2 regions of the Actinacidiphila sp. bgisy160 genome follow, and region 1 is predicted to be linked to the other one. Evidence: riboswitches for the same ligand, from Rfam matches in the RefSeq annotation. Region 1 holds a riboswitch; the other holds the start of a gene.

Region 1 (7,354 bases):
GAGCGCGCGCTGCGCCAGGCCGACGCACTCACCACCCCGTACCAGCCGCACCTGCTCTCGGTACCGGGTCTCTACATGCTGACGCTGTGGCTGCACGGGGACGTCGCGGCGGACGCGGGCACGGCGCAGCCGGCCCCCTCCGACCTGCTGATCCCGCTGGCGCCGGCCCCACCGGGGATCGCCGCGCACCGTATGCACCGGCTCTCCGACCTGGTGCCGGTGCTGACCCTGCGGCTGGCTCCGCCACCACTGCTCGGCACCACCGCCTGAGGCTCCCGGCTGGGGCCACCCGCGCACGCCTCCGTGACCGTCCGGTCACGGAGGCGTTGCATTGTCCGGGCAACCGCCCGCGAGAGTGAATGCGTCCCCAACCAACGAGGACAGCTCACGCGAAATCCCTGCGGAAATCGCTCAGTAGAGCAACACTGGGACCGACCGACTGAACGGGGGAGCGGCATGACCGAGGTTCCTACCCAAGGCAGCCGTACTTCACACCACTCGCAGCGAAAGACGTCGTCCATGTGCCCGCACCAGCCGCAATGCCCGTCCGCCGGCAGCCCCGACCGCGAGGCCGCCCACATCATGGCCAGCCACCCCGAGCAGGGCTGGAGCCTGCTGTGCAACGGCGTCCTGCTCTTCGAGGACACCGGTGAGCTCCTCCCCGACGGGCAGATCATCGCCCCGCACCGCCCGCTCGGCAGCGAGCACATCGTCACAGCGGCCTGACCGGGCCGGGAACGACACAGGGCCGACCCCGCTTCAGCAGCGGGGCCGACCCTTGCGCGTCAACCGCCCTTACGCGTCGTACTCGTCCAGCGGGGGGCAGGAGCAGACCAGATTGCGGTCACCGAAGGCGCCGTCGATGCGGCGGACCGGCGGCCAGTACTTGTCCGCGGCCGACACACCGGCGGGGAAGACCGCCTCCTCACGGGAGTACGCGTGCTCCCAGTCGCCGCCCAGCGCCGCCGCGGTGTGCGGGGCGTTGCGCAGCGGGTTGTCCTCCTTGGGCCACTCCCCCGAGCCGACCCGATCGATCTCCGCGCGAATCGCGATCATCGTGTCGCAGAAGCGGTCGAGCTCCGCGAGGTTCTCGCTCTCCGTCGGCTCGATCATCAGCGTCCCGGCCACCGGGAACGACATCGTCGGCGCGTGGAAGCCGTAGTCGATCAGGCGCTTGGCGACGTCGTCGACCGTCACGCCCGTCTCCTTGGTCAGCGGGCGCAGGTCGATGATGCACTCGTGCGCGACGAGCCCGCCCGGGCCGGTGTAGAGCACCGGGAAGTGCGGCTCCAGGCGCTTGGCGATGTAGTTCGCGCTGAGCACCGCCACCTGGGTGGCGCGCTTGAGGCCCTCGCCGCCCATGAGCCGCACGTACGCCCAGGAGATCGGCAGGATGCCGGCCGAGCCCCACGGCGCGGCCGAGATCGGGCCGACGCCCGTCTCCGGGCCGGCGGTCGGCTGGAGCGGGTGGTTGGGCAGGTACGGGGCGAGGTGGGAGCGGACCGCGACCGGGCCGACGCCGGGGCCGCCGCCGCCGTGCGGGATGCAGAAGGTCTTGTGCAGGTTCAGGTGCGACACGTCGCCGCCGAAGTGGCCGGGCTTCGCCAGGCCCACCAGGGCGTTGAGGTTCGCGCCGTCCACGTAGACCTGGCCGCCCGCGTCGTGCACCGCGGCGCAGATGTCGCCGATGTGCTCCTCGAAGACACCGTGCGTGGAGGGGTAGGTGACCATGAGCACGGCGAGCTCGTCGCGGTGCTGCTCGATCTTGGCGCGCAGGTCCTCGACGTCGACCTCGCCGTCGCCTGCGGTCTTCACGACGACGACCCTCATGCCGGCCATCACGGCGCTGGCGGCGTTGGTGCCGTGCGCGGAGGACGGGATGAGGCAGACCGTGCGCTGGGAGTCGCCGTTGGCGCGGTGGTAGGCGCGGACGGCCAGCAGGCCGGCGAGCTCACCCTGGGAGCCGGCGTTCGGCTGGAGGCTGACCTTGTCATAGCCGGTGACCTCGGCGAGGCGCTCCTCCAGCTCGCGGATGAGGGTCAGGTAGCCCTCGGCCTGGTCGGCCGGCGCGAAGGGGTGCAGCGCGCCGAACTCGGGCCAGGTGACCGGTTCCATCTCGGTGGTCGCGTTGAGCTTCATGGTGCAGGAGCCCAGCGGGATCATGCCGCGGTCCAGCGCGTAGTCACGGTCGGCGAGGCGGCGCAGGTAGCGCAGCATCGCGGTCTCGGAGCGGTGCTGGTGGAAGACCGGGTGGGTCAGGTAGTCCACGCCGCGGGTCAGACCGGCGGGCAGCGCGTCCTCGGTGGTCGCGTCCAGGGCCTCGAGGTCGCCGGTGACGCCGAAGGCACCCCAGACCGCGTCGAGGTCCGCGCGGCCGGTGGTCTCGTCGCAGGCGATGCCGACCAGGTCGGTGCCGACCTGGCGCAGGTTGACCCCGGCCGCACGGGCGGCGGCCACGACCTCGGCGGCACGGCCGGGCACACGGGCGGTGACGGTGTCGAAGAAGGAGCCGGTGGTCACCTCGACGCCGCCGGCGCGCAGGCCCGCGGCGAGCAGCGCGGCATAGCGGTGGGTGCGGCGCGCGATCTGCGCCAGGCCCTCCGGGCCGTGGTAGACCGCGTACATGCCGGCCATGACGGCGAGCAGCACCTGCGCGGTGCAGATGTTGCTGGTGGCCTTCTCGCGGCGGATGTGCTGCTCGCGGGTCTGCAGCGCCAGGCGGTAGGCCTTGTCGCCGTCGGCGTCGACGGAGACGCCGACCAGGCGGCCGGGCAGGTTGCGGGCGTACGCCTCGCGGACCGCCATGTAACCGGCGTGCGGGCCGCCGAAGCCCATGGGCACGCCGAAGCGCTGGGTGGTGCCGACCGCGATGTCGGCGCCGAGCTCGCCCGGGGAGGTGAGCACGGTCAGGGCCAGCAGGTCGGCCGCGACGGTGACGATCGCGCCCAGCCCGTGGGCCTGCTCTATGACGGGCTTCAGGTCGCGCACGGCGCCGGAGGCGCCCGGGTACTGCAGCAGCACGCCGAAGACACCGCGCTCGGCGATCTCAGCCGGGATGCCCTCGCTGAGGTCGGCGACGACGATCTCGACGCCGGTGGGCTCGGCGCGGGTCTCGATCACGGCGACGGTCTGCGGGAAGGTGTCGGCGTCGATCAGGAAGACGCCGTCCTTGACCTTGCCGACGCGGCGGGCGAGAGCCACCGCCTCGGCGGCCGCGGTGCCCTCGTCGAGCAGCGAGGCACCGGAGGTGGGCAGCCCGGTGAGGTCGGCGACGACCGTCTGGAAGTTCAGCAGGGCCTCCAGGCGGCCCTGGGAGATCTCCGGCTGGTAGGGCGTGTACGCCGTGTACCAGGCGGGGTTCTCCATGACGTTGCGCAGGATGACCGGCGGGGTGAAGGTGCCGTAGTAGCCGAGGCCGATCATGGGCCGCAGCACCTGGTTGCGGTCGGCGAGCGAGCGCAGCTCGGCGAGGACCTCGGGCTCGGTGCGGGCGTCGGACAGCCCGAGCGCCTCGGCGCTCTTGATGGTGTCCGGGACGGCGGCGTCGGTCAGCTCGTCCAGCGAGCCGTAGCCGACCTGCGCGAGCATCTTGGCCTGCGCACCGGCGTCGGGCCCGATGTGGCGCTGCTCGAAGGGGATGCCGCGCTCCAGCTCGGAGAGTGGGATGCGGTTGGCGGTCATCTGCGGAGGCCTCCTGGTCTGGCGCGACACGGCCTCCCCCTCTGTCATCTGAACCTGAGAGCTTCACCGTCCCGCACGTGCCGGGGCGGCTTTCACCGTCGGTGAGGAAGCGGCCGCGCACAGGGTGTGCCGCCCTTCCTGCTTTCCAGAGTGACCTCGCCCATGCGGTACGGATGCCTGAGAGATTCCGGGGAGGGTTTGCTCCTTCGGCGCCGGGCGGGCGGTTCCCCGCGTCGCCAGGACTCTCCCGCAAGGGGTCAGCAGCCGCTGCCAGCGTACCAGCGCGGTCCGGGGACGGGTCATGTGACAGCCGCCACCTTTCATGCCTAAATAGGATTAATCGCGACCAGTTGGAGGGACCGTGCAGACCGGTATCGATCCGCGCAGCCTCATCGGGCGCCGGGCCTTCGACCGCAACGGGATGAAGATCGGGACGGTCGACGAGGTCTACCTCGACGACGCCACCGGAGAGCCCGAATGGGCCGCGGTGCGCACCGGTCTGTTCAGCCGCGACGCGTTCGTGCCGCTGGAACCGAGCGAGTTCACCGGGGAAGAGCTGCGCGTGCCGTTCGACAAGTCACTGATCAAGGACGCCCCGGACTTCGGCGTGGGCCGGCACCTCTCCCCCGAGCAGGAGCTCCAGCTCTACCACCACTACGGCATGAGCGGGCCTTCCCTGTCCGGCCCGGTGCCGGAGCCCCCGCCGGACCGCGACTTCGGCACGCTGGCCGGCGACAGCTGACGCGGGAGCCCCGGCGGGCCCGGTAACACCAGCGGGAGCGGCTCGGACGGCTCCAGCTCCGGGTCGGTCACCGCGAAGGTGCGCACCCGGCCCGGCACCGTCGAGTCCGGTTCCTCGAAGCGGACGGTGACCCTCCCGACGCCGCTGCCCTGCACCCACCCGGCGCCGTACCGGGTGTGCCGTACGTCCTGGCCCGGCACCCACCTCCGCTCGGCCGGCCCGGCTTCGCGGGCTTCCTCCGCGGGCCGCTCCGGCGCCCTCTCGGACGGGCCGGACTCCTCGCCCGCCGTGCTCTCCACCCGTTCCGCCGCCTGGGCGAACAGGTCCTCCTGCGTGTAGTCGGCGAGCCCCGCGACACCGACCCCGAGCAGCCGGACACCGCCGGTGATGTCCACGGCCTCCAGCAGCCGCGCCGCGGTCTCCCGGACCACCGTGAGGTCGTCGGTGGGGGCGCGCAGGGTCTCCGAACGGGTCAGGGTCGTGAAGTCGTACCGCCGTACCTTCAGCACGACGGTGCGTCCCGAGCGGCCCGCGGAGCGCAGCCTGCGCACACAGCGGTCGGCCAGCCGGTCCACCTCGAGCCGGACCCGTACGCGGTCGGTGAGGTCGACGTCGAAGGTGTCCTCGACCGAGACCGACTTGCTCTCGCGGTCCGCGACCACGGGCCGCTCGTCGATCCCCAGGGCCATCCCGTGCACATGGGCACCGTGTGCCTTGCCGAGCAGCCGCACCAGCTCGGCCTCCCCCGCCTCCACGACCTCGCCGACCGTCACGATGCCCGCCCGCCGCAGGTGCTCCGCCGTCGCCGGCCCCACGCCGGGCAGGGTGCGCACCTGCATGGGCGCCAGCAGCTCACGCTCGGTGCCGGGCTCGATGACCACCAGCCCGTCCGGCTTGGCCTGCTCCGAGGCGATCTTGGCGAGCAGCTTGGAGCCCGCGAGACCCACCGAGCCGGTGAGCCCGGTCGCCCGCCGGATGTCCGCCCGCAGCCGCTCCCCCACCGCGCGCGGGTCGTCCCCGATCCCGCCCGCCTCCAGGTCCACGAAGGCCTCGTCCAGACTGAGCGGCTCGACCAGCGGCGACAGCCGCGACAGCAGCTCCATGACGGTGTCGCTGATCTGCCGGTAGACAGCGAAGCGCGGCACGAGATACGCGGCGTTCGGGCACAGCCGGCGCGCGTGGGCCATCGCCATCGCCGAGTGCACGCCGTGCACCCGGGCCTCGTACGACGCGGTCGCCACCACACCGCGCGGACCAAGACCCCCCACGACGACCGGCTTCCCCCGCAGACTCGGCTTCGCGGCCTGCTCGACGGCGGCGAAGAACGCGTCCATGTCCAGATGGAGGATGGTCGGCGCGCTTCTCACAGTCACCGATGCTGCACCATGGGTCCGACATCCGCCGTACAGGTGTACGGCGGAGGAGTGGGGCGCGTCGCGGTCCGTCCGGTTCAGCCCGCGCGGTTGCGGCGCCGCGCCAGCTCGTCACCCGGGTTGTGGCCGACCACGGTCTCCCCGGTGTCGACCCGCTCGGAGTGCAGCTGCGACAGGGCGCCCTCGACGTCCCGCCACACCACGCCCACGGCGATGCCGAAGATCCCCTGGCCGCCCTGGAGGAGGTCGACGACCTCGTCGGGGGAGGTGCACTCGTACACCGTCGCGCCGTCGCTCATCAGCGTCATCCGGGTGAGCTCGGCGGGCGCGCTGGAGCGCAGGTGCTGCACGGCGGTGCGGATGTTCTGCAGCGAGACGCCCGTGTCGAGGAGCCGCTTGACGATCTTGAGGACCACGACGTCCCGGAAGCTGTACAGCCGCTGCGTCCCCGAGCCGTAGGCGGGCCGGATGCTCGGCTCCACGAGCCCGGTCCGCGCCCAGTAGTCGAGCTGGCGGTAGGTGATGCCGGTCGCCGCGCAGGCGGTGGGCCCGCGGTAGCCGACCCGTTCACCGGCCCCCTCCGGCTGCTGTCCCGAGGTGCCGCCCGAACCCCCTCCGGGGGGCGTCGCTGCGTTGCGGGCCAAGGCCCCGCGCATCGGATACGGGCCGCCGAAGGCCGTACCGTCGCCGGTGCTTCTCACGCCGACCTCCCGTCCCTTCGCACCCCTCAGGGCACGCGCACGTGCCATCGGGACTTTCCTTCTCGACGGTAGGCAGTCACTCCGGGTGCGTCAACGATCGCCACGCTCGGCACGCCGAGTGATATCAACCCCAGAGGTGGTTTCCCGTGTCCACGGTGGGGGTAGGGCTGGACGAATGGCCTCCGCGGGCCCTCATTGACTACTGGTACCGAAGTCCTCAGGCGAGATCTGGTCGAGGAACTCGCGGAACTTCTCGACCTCGTCCTCCTGCTCGTCGGGAATGGCGATGCCGGCGTCGTCGAGCACACCGTCGCTCCCGAAGATGGGGGTTCCGGTGCGCAGCGCGAGCGCTATGGCATCCGAGGGACGGGCGCTCACCTCCACGCCACTGGCGAACACCAGCTCGGCGTAGAAGACGCCGTCGCGCAGATCCGTGATCCGGACCTCGGTCAGCGTCTGGCCGACGGCCTCGAGCACGTCCTTGAACAGATCATGGGTCAGCGGCCGCGCGGGCGTCATGCCCTGCTGCGCGAAAGCGATGGCGGTGGCCTCCCCCGGCCCGATCCAGATGGGCAGGTAGCGGTCGCCTCCCACTTCCCGCAGGAGCACAATCGGCTGGTTGGAGGGCATTTCGACCCGGACACCCACGACGTCGAGCTCGTTCACACAGCAACCCTAGGCCGTGCCCGGCCGGTTTGGGTAGTCGGGACGGGCCCGGCCGGTCCCCGGCCGGGCGTGTCCTGGCCATGTCGGCTCAGAAGAGCCGAACCCTGAGCGCGGACTGCACCAGCGCCGCGTGCAGCCGCACCGACAGCGCCGCCAGCTCGCGCGCGGTGGCCTCCGCGTGCGTCCTGGTC
Region 2 (7,354 bases), on a different contig from region 1:
GACGCCCACCTCGCCCGGGCCGGCGCGGCCTCCGAGGCGCGGCGTGGCACCTTCGACGCGGCGTACGGGCGGTACACCTGGGGCAAACTGGAGATCATGCGGCTTCGTGAGCGCGCCCGGCGCGACTGGGGGCCGGGGTTCTCGCTGCAGCGGTTCCACGGGGCGCTGCTGGAGCTGGGCAGCCCGCCCCTGGGTCTCATCGACGCGGCCCTCTGACCGGGTGGGGCCCTCGCGGGGCGCCTGCGGGTGCGGGAGGGGTGCCCTGCGGGTGCGTGGGCGGGTGCGGGTACGTTGCGCCTGCGGCGGGCCGTCTCCCACCCGCCCGCCACCGCCTGCGTTGCGTGCACGGGGGGCGGCATCGCCCACAGGGGCCACCCGCACCCGCCGACGATGCCGCACGGGTGGGCGGGCGGGAAAAGAGCCCACCGCAGGACAACAACGCGCGAGCCGCCCACGAACCGGCACCGCCGCACCGCGGGGAACCCGCCGCAGGCGTCAGTAGGGCTGTGGGGCCCAGCCGTACGTCGCCCCGGGTGCCCCTGCCACGCCCGGCGCACCGTGGGCGTCGCGGGAGTAGAAGGGTTGCGCGGAGGCCCGCATCCACATGCCGACCGGGTCGTACTCGTCCGTGAGGGCGACCGTGGCGACCGGCAGCCCCTGCGGCACCGCCCCGAGGGCGGACTGCATCATCAGGCGCACCGATTCCGCGGCCTGGGGCCCGGCGTCGTAGAGGTCGACACCGATCGCGAGGTACGGCTCGCCCAGCACGGGCTGGACCCAGGCGCGCCGCAGCGAGCGGACTGCCGGGTTGCGATGGGCCTGCTGGCACAACAGGGCGTAGTACTGGGGGATCTGGAGCGCGGGCTCGCCGATCCGCAGCGGTCCGGCCGGGGAGCGGTCGAGGCCGAGGCAGACACGCCGCAGGTCGAGCCACGGGATGCCGACACCGCCGCCGGGGGCGTGCGGGTTGAGCCACAGGCCCCAGCGGTCGGGGAACAGCGAGGCCGCGATCTCGCGGCCGGACACCACCTCGTGGGCCCGGTTCCAGCCGCTTGCGGCGAACTCCTGCGGTGAGGTCACGCAGGGCGCGTAGCCGTGGCCGGCGACCTCCATGTTGCCGTACTGCGCGTCCGCCCCGCCGGGGGTCCCCTGCCAGAGCAGCATCCACACCTGGCTGTCGGCGAGGGCCCGCAGCACTTCCTCGTAGGCGTCGTACCTACCGGGCGTCACCTGCCGGAGCGCATGCTCCAGCCCCCCGCCCCCTCCCACGCCGGCGCTCACGTGTCCCGCCCTTCCGCGTCTGCCTTGTCCGCGTCGTCTGCTTCGCCGAATGACTCGGGTGTCGTGCCGGACCCAGGTTATGCGCCCGTGCCGACATAGAAGGGTCGCACGCGCTCCAGCATCCAGTCGCCGATGGGGTCCTGCGCGACGTCCAGCAGGACCAGATTGACCTGCCAGGGCAGCGGTACGGCGCCGAGCGCGCGCCCGAGGGCGGCCATGGCGGCGGCCCGGTCCTCCTCCTGCCAGCGGTCGAGTTCGACGCCGACGAAGAGCGTGGCGGGGTCGCCCTCGACGCTGGCCAGCGCGCGGCGGGCGGAGAGCACGACGGGGATCACGGCGAACTCGCCCGCGGCGGCGGCCAGAAAGTCGACCGGCTCCTCGTCCGGCGAGGGTTCCCACAGCCGGACCCGGGCCCCGGTCGGGGTGCCGGGCTCGCGGTCGGTGCGGCACAGCTCCATCACGGCGGCGGGCGGCAGCGGGATACCCACCGCGCCACCGGGGTTGACGGCTATCCCGAGCTGCGGAGGCAGCCCGCGGGCGAACTCGCGTGCGGGGGCGACGGCGAAGCTCATGCCGGAGCCGGCGGCGAGGAACTGCTGTTCGGAGCTGAAGACCGGGACGTAGACGCCGCCCTCGAGTTCGAGGGTCGGCAGGTCGAGGTCGGTGCTGTCGGGGCCGCCGCCGTTCGGCAGCGGGATCCACAACTGCGAGCGCCCGAGCACCTCCAGGACGCGGGCCGTGGCACCCGGGTCGCCGAGTGCCGCGGAGAGCACTTCCTCGAGTTCGTTGGCGGGCCAGCCGCCGGCACCGTGGACCGGCGGGGCGAAGCCGTCCGGTATCCGCTGCCCCGGGATGTTCACTGCGTCTCGCCTCGCAATTTCCTGTGGTGATGCGCTCCGTGGAAACCCTATCCGGCGGCGGGCGGAAGCGACCCCTGATCACACGGCCGTCACGCGAAGCGATCGTCCGGTTGCGAAGCGTGACAACGGCTCCGAAGGTAGGACGAGCAAGGAGAAAACCCTCAACCGGGAGATGTCTCGACATGCGCATCACCAGGATCAACTCCACCCTCATAGCGGCGGCTGTCTGCGCCTCGCTGACGATGGGCCTCACCGGCGGTGTCGCGAGTGCCCACGCCCCCACCCGGAGCACGGCCGTCGAGGTCGAGCACCTCGCCGCCCGCGCGGCGGAGACCGGCGACGCCCAACTCATCGCCAGTCTGGGTGACACGCTGTCCATCGGGGCCAAGCTCACTCAGGAAGCCCAGGTCGAAAGCCCGGACTCGGCGAAGCTGGAGGAACTCCGCAGGGGTCTGGAGGAGGCGAGCCGACAGCTGGCCTCGGTCCTCGACCAGGCTGGTGCGGTGTCTCCCGGCATCACCGACCCGGCGGCCATGGACCCGGGCGCGCCAGAGGCGGGCCTGGACCCAGGCGATCCCGGCCAGTTGGGTGATGTGGGTGATCCAGGCGCCATCGATCAGGTCGGCGGGCCGGGTGACCAGGGCGCCGCGGACGCCGTCGACGACGTCAGGACCGCGCTCACCAGGCTGGGTCAGGACGTCACGGACCTGCTGGCCAAGGTGGTGGCCAAGGACCTCGCGGGCGTGTCGGCCGGTGTCGCCACCGTCGTCGCCGACCTGCAGGCCCTGCTGATGGCGGTGCCGAAGCTGCTCACCGGCGCACTGCCGCTGCCGATTTCGCTGCCGCCACTGCCCCTGAACGACCAGGGGCAGCAGCTGTCGCCCGACGCGCAGTTCGCGCCGCAGGCCCAGCCGGACCCTCAGGGTCAGTAGCGGTTCCACCCCTCACGCGTCGCGGCCCGGCCGCTCAGCCGTCGAAGTCGATGGACTCGAGCTCCCGGGCCGCTTCGCGGTCCAGCAGCACCACCGAGACGCACGCTCCGGGCAGCCGGCCCGCCTCCGCCTCCGCCAGCAGGCGGCGGGAGGCGTTGCGGTGCCGGGCCATGGCGTACCCCGACACCCGGCGGCCGCGTTCGCGCTGGCCGTCCAACGCGGTCCGCACGGGGACGTCCAGCAGCACCAGGTGCATGCCCCGCCCCCGGCGTCGCGCCGCGCGGGCGACCCAGGCGCGCACCCAGCGCAAGGTGCCGCAGTCGTGCAATACGACGCTGTCGCCCGAGCGCAGCGCCCGCCACAGTCCGGCGTAGTGCGCGAGCCGCACCAGGGGCCGGTAGAGGGGGTACGGCAGCAGCCGCGGCAGCCGGGCCTGCCAGCGTTCGCGTACGTCCTGCGAGTCGATGAGGCGGGCGCCGCCCGCCGCGCGGCGCATGAGGGTGCTCTTGCCGCCGCCCGGGAGGCCGGAGACGACCAGGACGTCACCCGCCGGGTAGCGCAGGACGCGCACCGGCCGGCGCCCCCGCCGCAGGTCGAGCAGCCGGCGCGGCCGCACGGCGCGGCCCCCGCGGCGCGCCTCCCCGGCCCGCGCCGTTACCGGCCGGGACACGGCCGGGACCCCGGCCGTCGCATACGCACTCTGCCAACGCACAGTTCGCCCTCCGGGTCAGACATTCAAGAAATGGTAAATCCTGTGTCTTTGCCTACCCAGAGGAACGGCGTCGTTACTACCGGATCGGGACCGGACCGGGACATCCGGGACGCGATCGCGACAACGGCGTACGCCCGTGCAATGATGGCCGCCTCAATCTCATACCGGCCGTTCGAGGCCGCGCGGGAGAGTTTTCCGCACCGCTGCGGCGGGCGGGACGCCGAAGGAGCAAGTCCTCCCTTGAATCTCTCAGGCACAGATACCGCGCGTTCGAGGCACATCTGAAAAGCGGGCGCGCCCTCCCGGTCACGGGGGTGCCGCCCCACCCAAGGTGCAAGCCAGGACTCCTCCACCCGGGGGGTCCAGGTGAACCTCTCAGGTTCCGATGACAGATGGGGAGGACCTGCCCCGTCATCGCCCTACCTGTCCCTTCCTCGCCTTGGGAGCCCGACCGATGAGTGAACCCCGCCGTACCGCACTGGACGCGCTGCACCGCGCCCTCGGCGCCACCATGACCGACTTCGCGGGCTGGGACATGCCGCTGCGGTACGCCAGCGAGCGCGACGAGCACACCGCCGTGCGGACCCGGGCCGGCCTCTTCGACCTGTCCCACATGGGCGAGATCACGGTCACCGGTCCGGCCGCGGGCCAGGCGCTGGACCACGCGCTGGTCGGCCACATCTCGGCGCTGGCGGTGGGCCGCGCCCGCTACACGATGATCTGCGCGCCCGACGGCGGCATCCTCGACGACCTGATCGTCTACCGCCTCGGTGACGAGGAGTACATGGTCGTCGCCAACGCCTCCAACGCCCAGGTCGTCCTCGACGCGCTGACCGAGCGCGCCGCCGGCTTCGACGCCGCCGTCCGCGACGACCGGGACGCCTACGCGCTGCTCGCCGTCCAGGGCCCGCAGTCGTCCGCCATCCTGAAGTCGGTCACCGACGCGGACCTGGACGGGCTCAAGTACTACGCGGGCCTGCCCGGCACGGTGGCCGGCGTCCCCGCGCTGATCGCCCGCACGGGCTACACCGGCGAGGACGGCTTCGAGCTCTTCGTCGCCCCGGCCGACGCGGAGAAGCTGTGGCAGGCCCTGACCGAGGCGGGCGCGGAGGCCGGCCTGGTGCCGTGCGGCCTGTCCTGCCGCGACACGCTGCGCCTGGAGGCGGGCATGCCGCTGTACGGGCACGAGCTGACCACCGCGCTCACGCCCTTCGACGCCGGGCTCGGCCGGGTCGTCAAGTTCGACAAGCCGGGTGACTTCGTGGGCCGTGAGGCGCTGGCCGCGGCCGCCGCCAAGGCCGAGGCCGCGCCGCCGCGCAAGCTGGTCGGCCTGGTCGCCGAGGGCCGCCGGGTCCCCCGAGCGGGCTACCCGGTGGTGGTGGGCGGCGAGGTGGTCGGCGAGGTCACCTCCGGCGCACCGTCCCCGACCCTGGGCAAGCCCATCGCCATGGCGTACGTGGACGCCGGGCACGCCGCGCCGGGCACCTCCGGTGTGGGCGTGGACATCCGCGGTACGCATGAGCCGTACGAGGTGGTGGCCCTGCCGTTCTACAAGCGGCAGCGCTGAGTTCCCGATCACATCGGGCACAGTCGTCCCACCTGTCAAGACAGCCGTTCACCAGCACATACCGTCATCCAGGAGAATTCACGTCATGAGCAACCCCCAGCAGCTGCGGTACAGCAAGGAGCACGAGTGGGTCTCGGCCGCCGACGCGGACGGTGTGTCCTCGGTGGGCATCACCGAGCACGCGGCGAACGCCCTCGGCGACGTCGTCTACGTCCAGCTCCCGGCGGTGGGCGACACGGTCGCCGCGGGTGAGACCTGTGGTGAGCTGGAGTCCACCAAGTCGGTCAGCGACCTTTACGCCCCGGTCTCCGGCGAGGTCACCGAGGTCAACGAGGATGTCGTCAACGACCCCTCGCTGGTGAACTCGGCGGCCTTCGAGGGCGGCTGGCTGTTCAAGGTGAAGGTGTCCGACGAGCCGGGCGACCTGCTCTCCGCGGACGAGTACACCGCCTTCACCGGCAACTGACCGCTCGGGACCTCCCGACCGCTCCGCCCTGTCCACTCCGACCTCCGGACGGATGACCCCCCAGATGTCGCTTCTCAACAGCTCACTGCACGAGCTCGACCCCGACGTCGCCGCCGCCGTCGACGCCGAACTCCACCGCCAGCAGTCCACCCTTGAGATGATCGCCTCGGAGAACTTCGCTCCGGTCGCGGTGCTCCAGGCCCAGGGCTCGGTGCTGACCAACAAGTACGCCGAGGGGTACCCCGGGCGCCGCTACTACGGCGGTTGCGAGCACGTCGACGTCGTCGAGCAGCTCGCGATCGACCGGATCAAGGCGCTCTTCGGCGCCGAGCACGCCAACGTCCAGCCGCACTCGGGCGCGCAGGCCAACGCGGCCGCGATGTTCGCGCTGCTGAACCCCGGCGACACGATCCTGGGCCTGAACCTCGCTCACGGCGGGCACCTGACCCACGGCATGAAGATCAACTTTTCCGGCAAGCTCTACAACGTGGTCGCCTACCACGTGGACGCGGAGACCGGGCAGGTCGACATGGCCGAGGTCGAGCGCCTGGCCAAGGAGTCCCGCCCGAAGCTGATCATCGCCGGCTGGTCGGCGTACCCGCGGCAGCTGGACTTCGCGGCCTTCCGCCGGATCGCCGACGAGGTCGGCGCGTACCTGATGGTCGACATGGCGCATTTCGCCGGCCTGGTGGCGGCGGGGCTACACCCCTCCCCCGTGCCGCACGCGGACGTCGTCACCACCACCACGCACAAGACGCTCGGCGGCCCGCGCGGCGGCGTCATCCTGTGCAAGGCCGAGCTCGCCAAGAAGATCAACTCGGCGGTCTTCCCGGGCCAGCAGGGCGGCCCGCTGGAGCACGTCATCGCGGCGAAGGCGGTCGCCTTCAAGATCGCGGCGAGCGAGGAGTTCAAGGACCGCCAGGTCCGCACCCTGGAAGGCGCGAAGATCCTCGCCGAGCGGCTGACGCAGGGCGACGTCACCGCGGCCGGTGTCTCGGTGCTGTCCGGCGGCACCGACGTCCACCTGGTCCTGGTCGACCTGCGCGACAGCGAGCTCGACGGCCAGCAGGCCGAGGACCGGCTGCACGCGATCGGCATCACGGTCAACCGCAACGCCGTCCCGAACGACCCGCGCCCGCCGATGGTCACCTCCGGCCTGCGCATCGGCACCCCGGCGCTGGCCACCCGGGGCTTCGGCGCGGAGGACTTCCGCGAGGTCGCCGACGTCATCGCCGAGGCCCTCAAGCCGGGCTTCGACCCGGAGACCGCCAAGGCGCTCGGCGCCCGGGTCACCGCCCTGGCCGGCAAACACCCGCTGTACCCCGGCCTGAGGTAACCGGCGTCACCCGGTGTGCGGGACCGCCCGTGAGGACGGTCCCGCACACTGGAGCAAGCGCGGCGCACCCACGCCGCCCACGTACCACCCGGCGGCGACCCCGCCGGCCGCCCGCGGACAACGGGGTCCGCGAACCCGAGGAGTCATCGCACCGTGGCCATCTCCGTCTTCGACCTCTTCTCGATCGGCATAGGCCCGTC

The links. A riboswitch is a leader RNA that binds a small molecule or an ion and turns the genes downstream of it on or off. The one in region 1 is predicted to bind glycine.
Region 2: linked by a shared signal. The riboswitch ahead of gcvT (glycine cleavage system aminomethyltransferase GcvT) and the one ahead of gcvP (aminomethyl-transferring glycine dehydrogenase) in region 1 are both predicted to bind glycine.

Annotation. Positions count from the first base shown of each region.
Region 1 is NZ_JBYIQW010000074.1:16,713-24,066, forward strand. Features, by position in the region: gene AC3EUJ_RS34030 (hypothetical protein) at 1-270, shown strand, start outside; gene AC3EUJ_RS34035 (DUF5999 family protein) at 520-726, shown strand; gene gcvP (aminomethyl-transferring glycine dehydrogenase) at 796-3,681, opposite strand; glycine riboswitch at 3,713-3,836, opposite strand; glycine riboswitch at 3,837-3,941, opposite strand; gene AC3EUJ_RS34045 (PRC-barrel domain-containing protein) at 4,043-4,423, shown strand; gene AC3EUJ_RS34050 (DNA polymerase IV) at 4,336-5,790, opposite strand; gene AC3EUJ_RS34055 (MerR family transcriptional regulator) at 5,874-6,545, opposite strand; gene AC3EUJ_RS34060 (bifunctional nuclease family protein) at 6,690-7,163, opposite strand; gene ftsR (transcriptional regulator FtsR) at 7,252-7,354, opposite strand, start outside.
Region 2 is NZ_JBYIQW010000008.1:111,179-118,532, forward strand. Features, by position in the region: gene AC3EUJ_RS10190 (DUF885 family protein) at 1-216, shown strand, start outside; gene AC3EUJ_RS10195 (enhanced serine sensitivity protein SseB C-terminal domain-containing protein) at 496-1,281, opposite strand; gene AC3EUJ_RS10200 (enhanced serine sensitivity protein SseB) at 1,359-2,141, opposite strand; gene AC3EUJ_RS10205 (hypothetical protein) at 2,324-3,073, shown strand; gene AC3EUJ_RS10210 (AAA family ATPase) at 3,108-3,743, opposite strand; glycine riboswitch at 3,959-4,060, shown strand; gene gcvT (glycine cleavage system aminomethyltransferase GcvT) at 4,240-5,352, shown strand; gene gcvH (glycine cleavage system protein GcvH) at 5,438-5,818, shown strand; gene AC3EUJ_RS10225 (serine hydroxymethyltransferase) at 5,883-7,154, shown strand; gene AC3EUJ_RS10230 (L-serine ammonia-lyase) at 7,308-7,354, shown strand, end outside.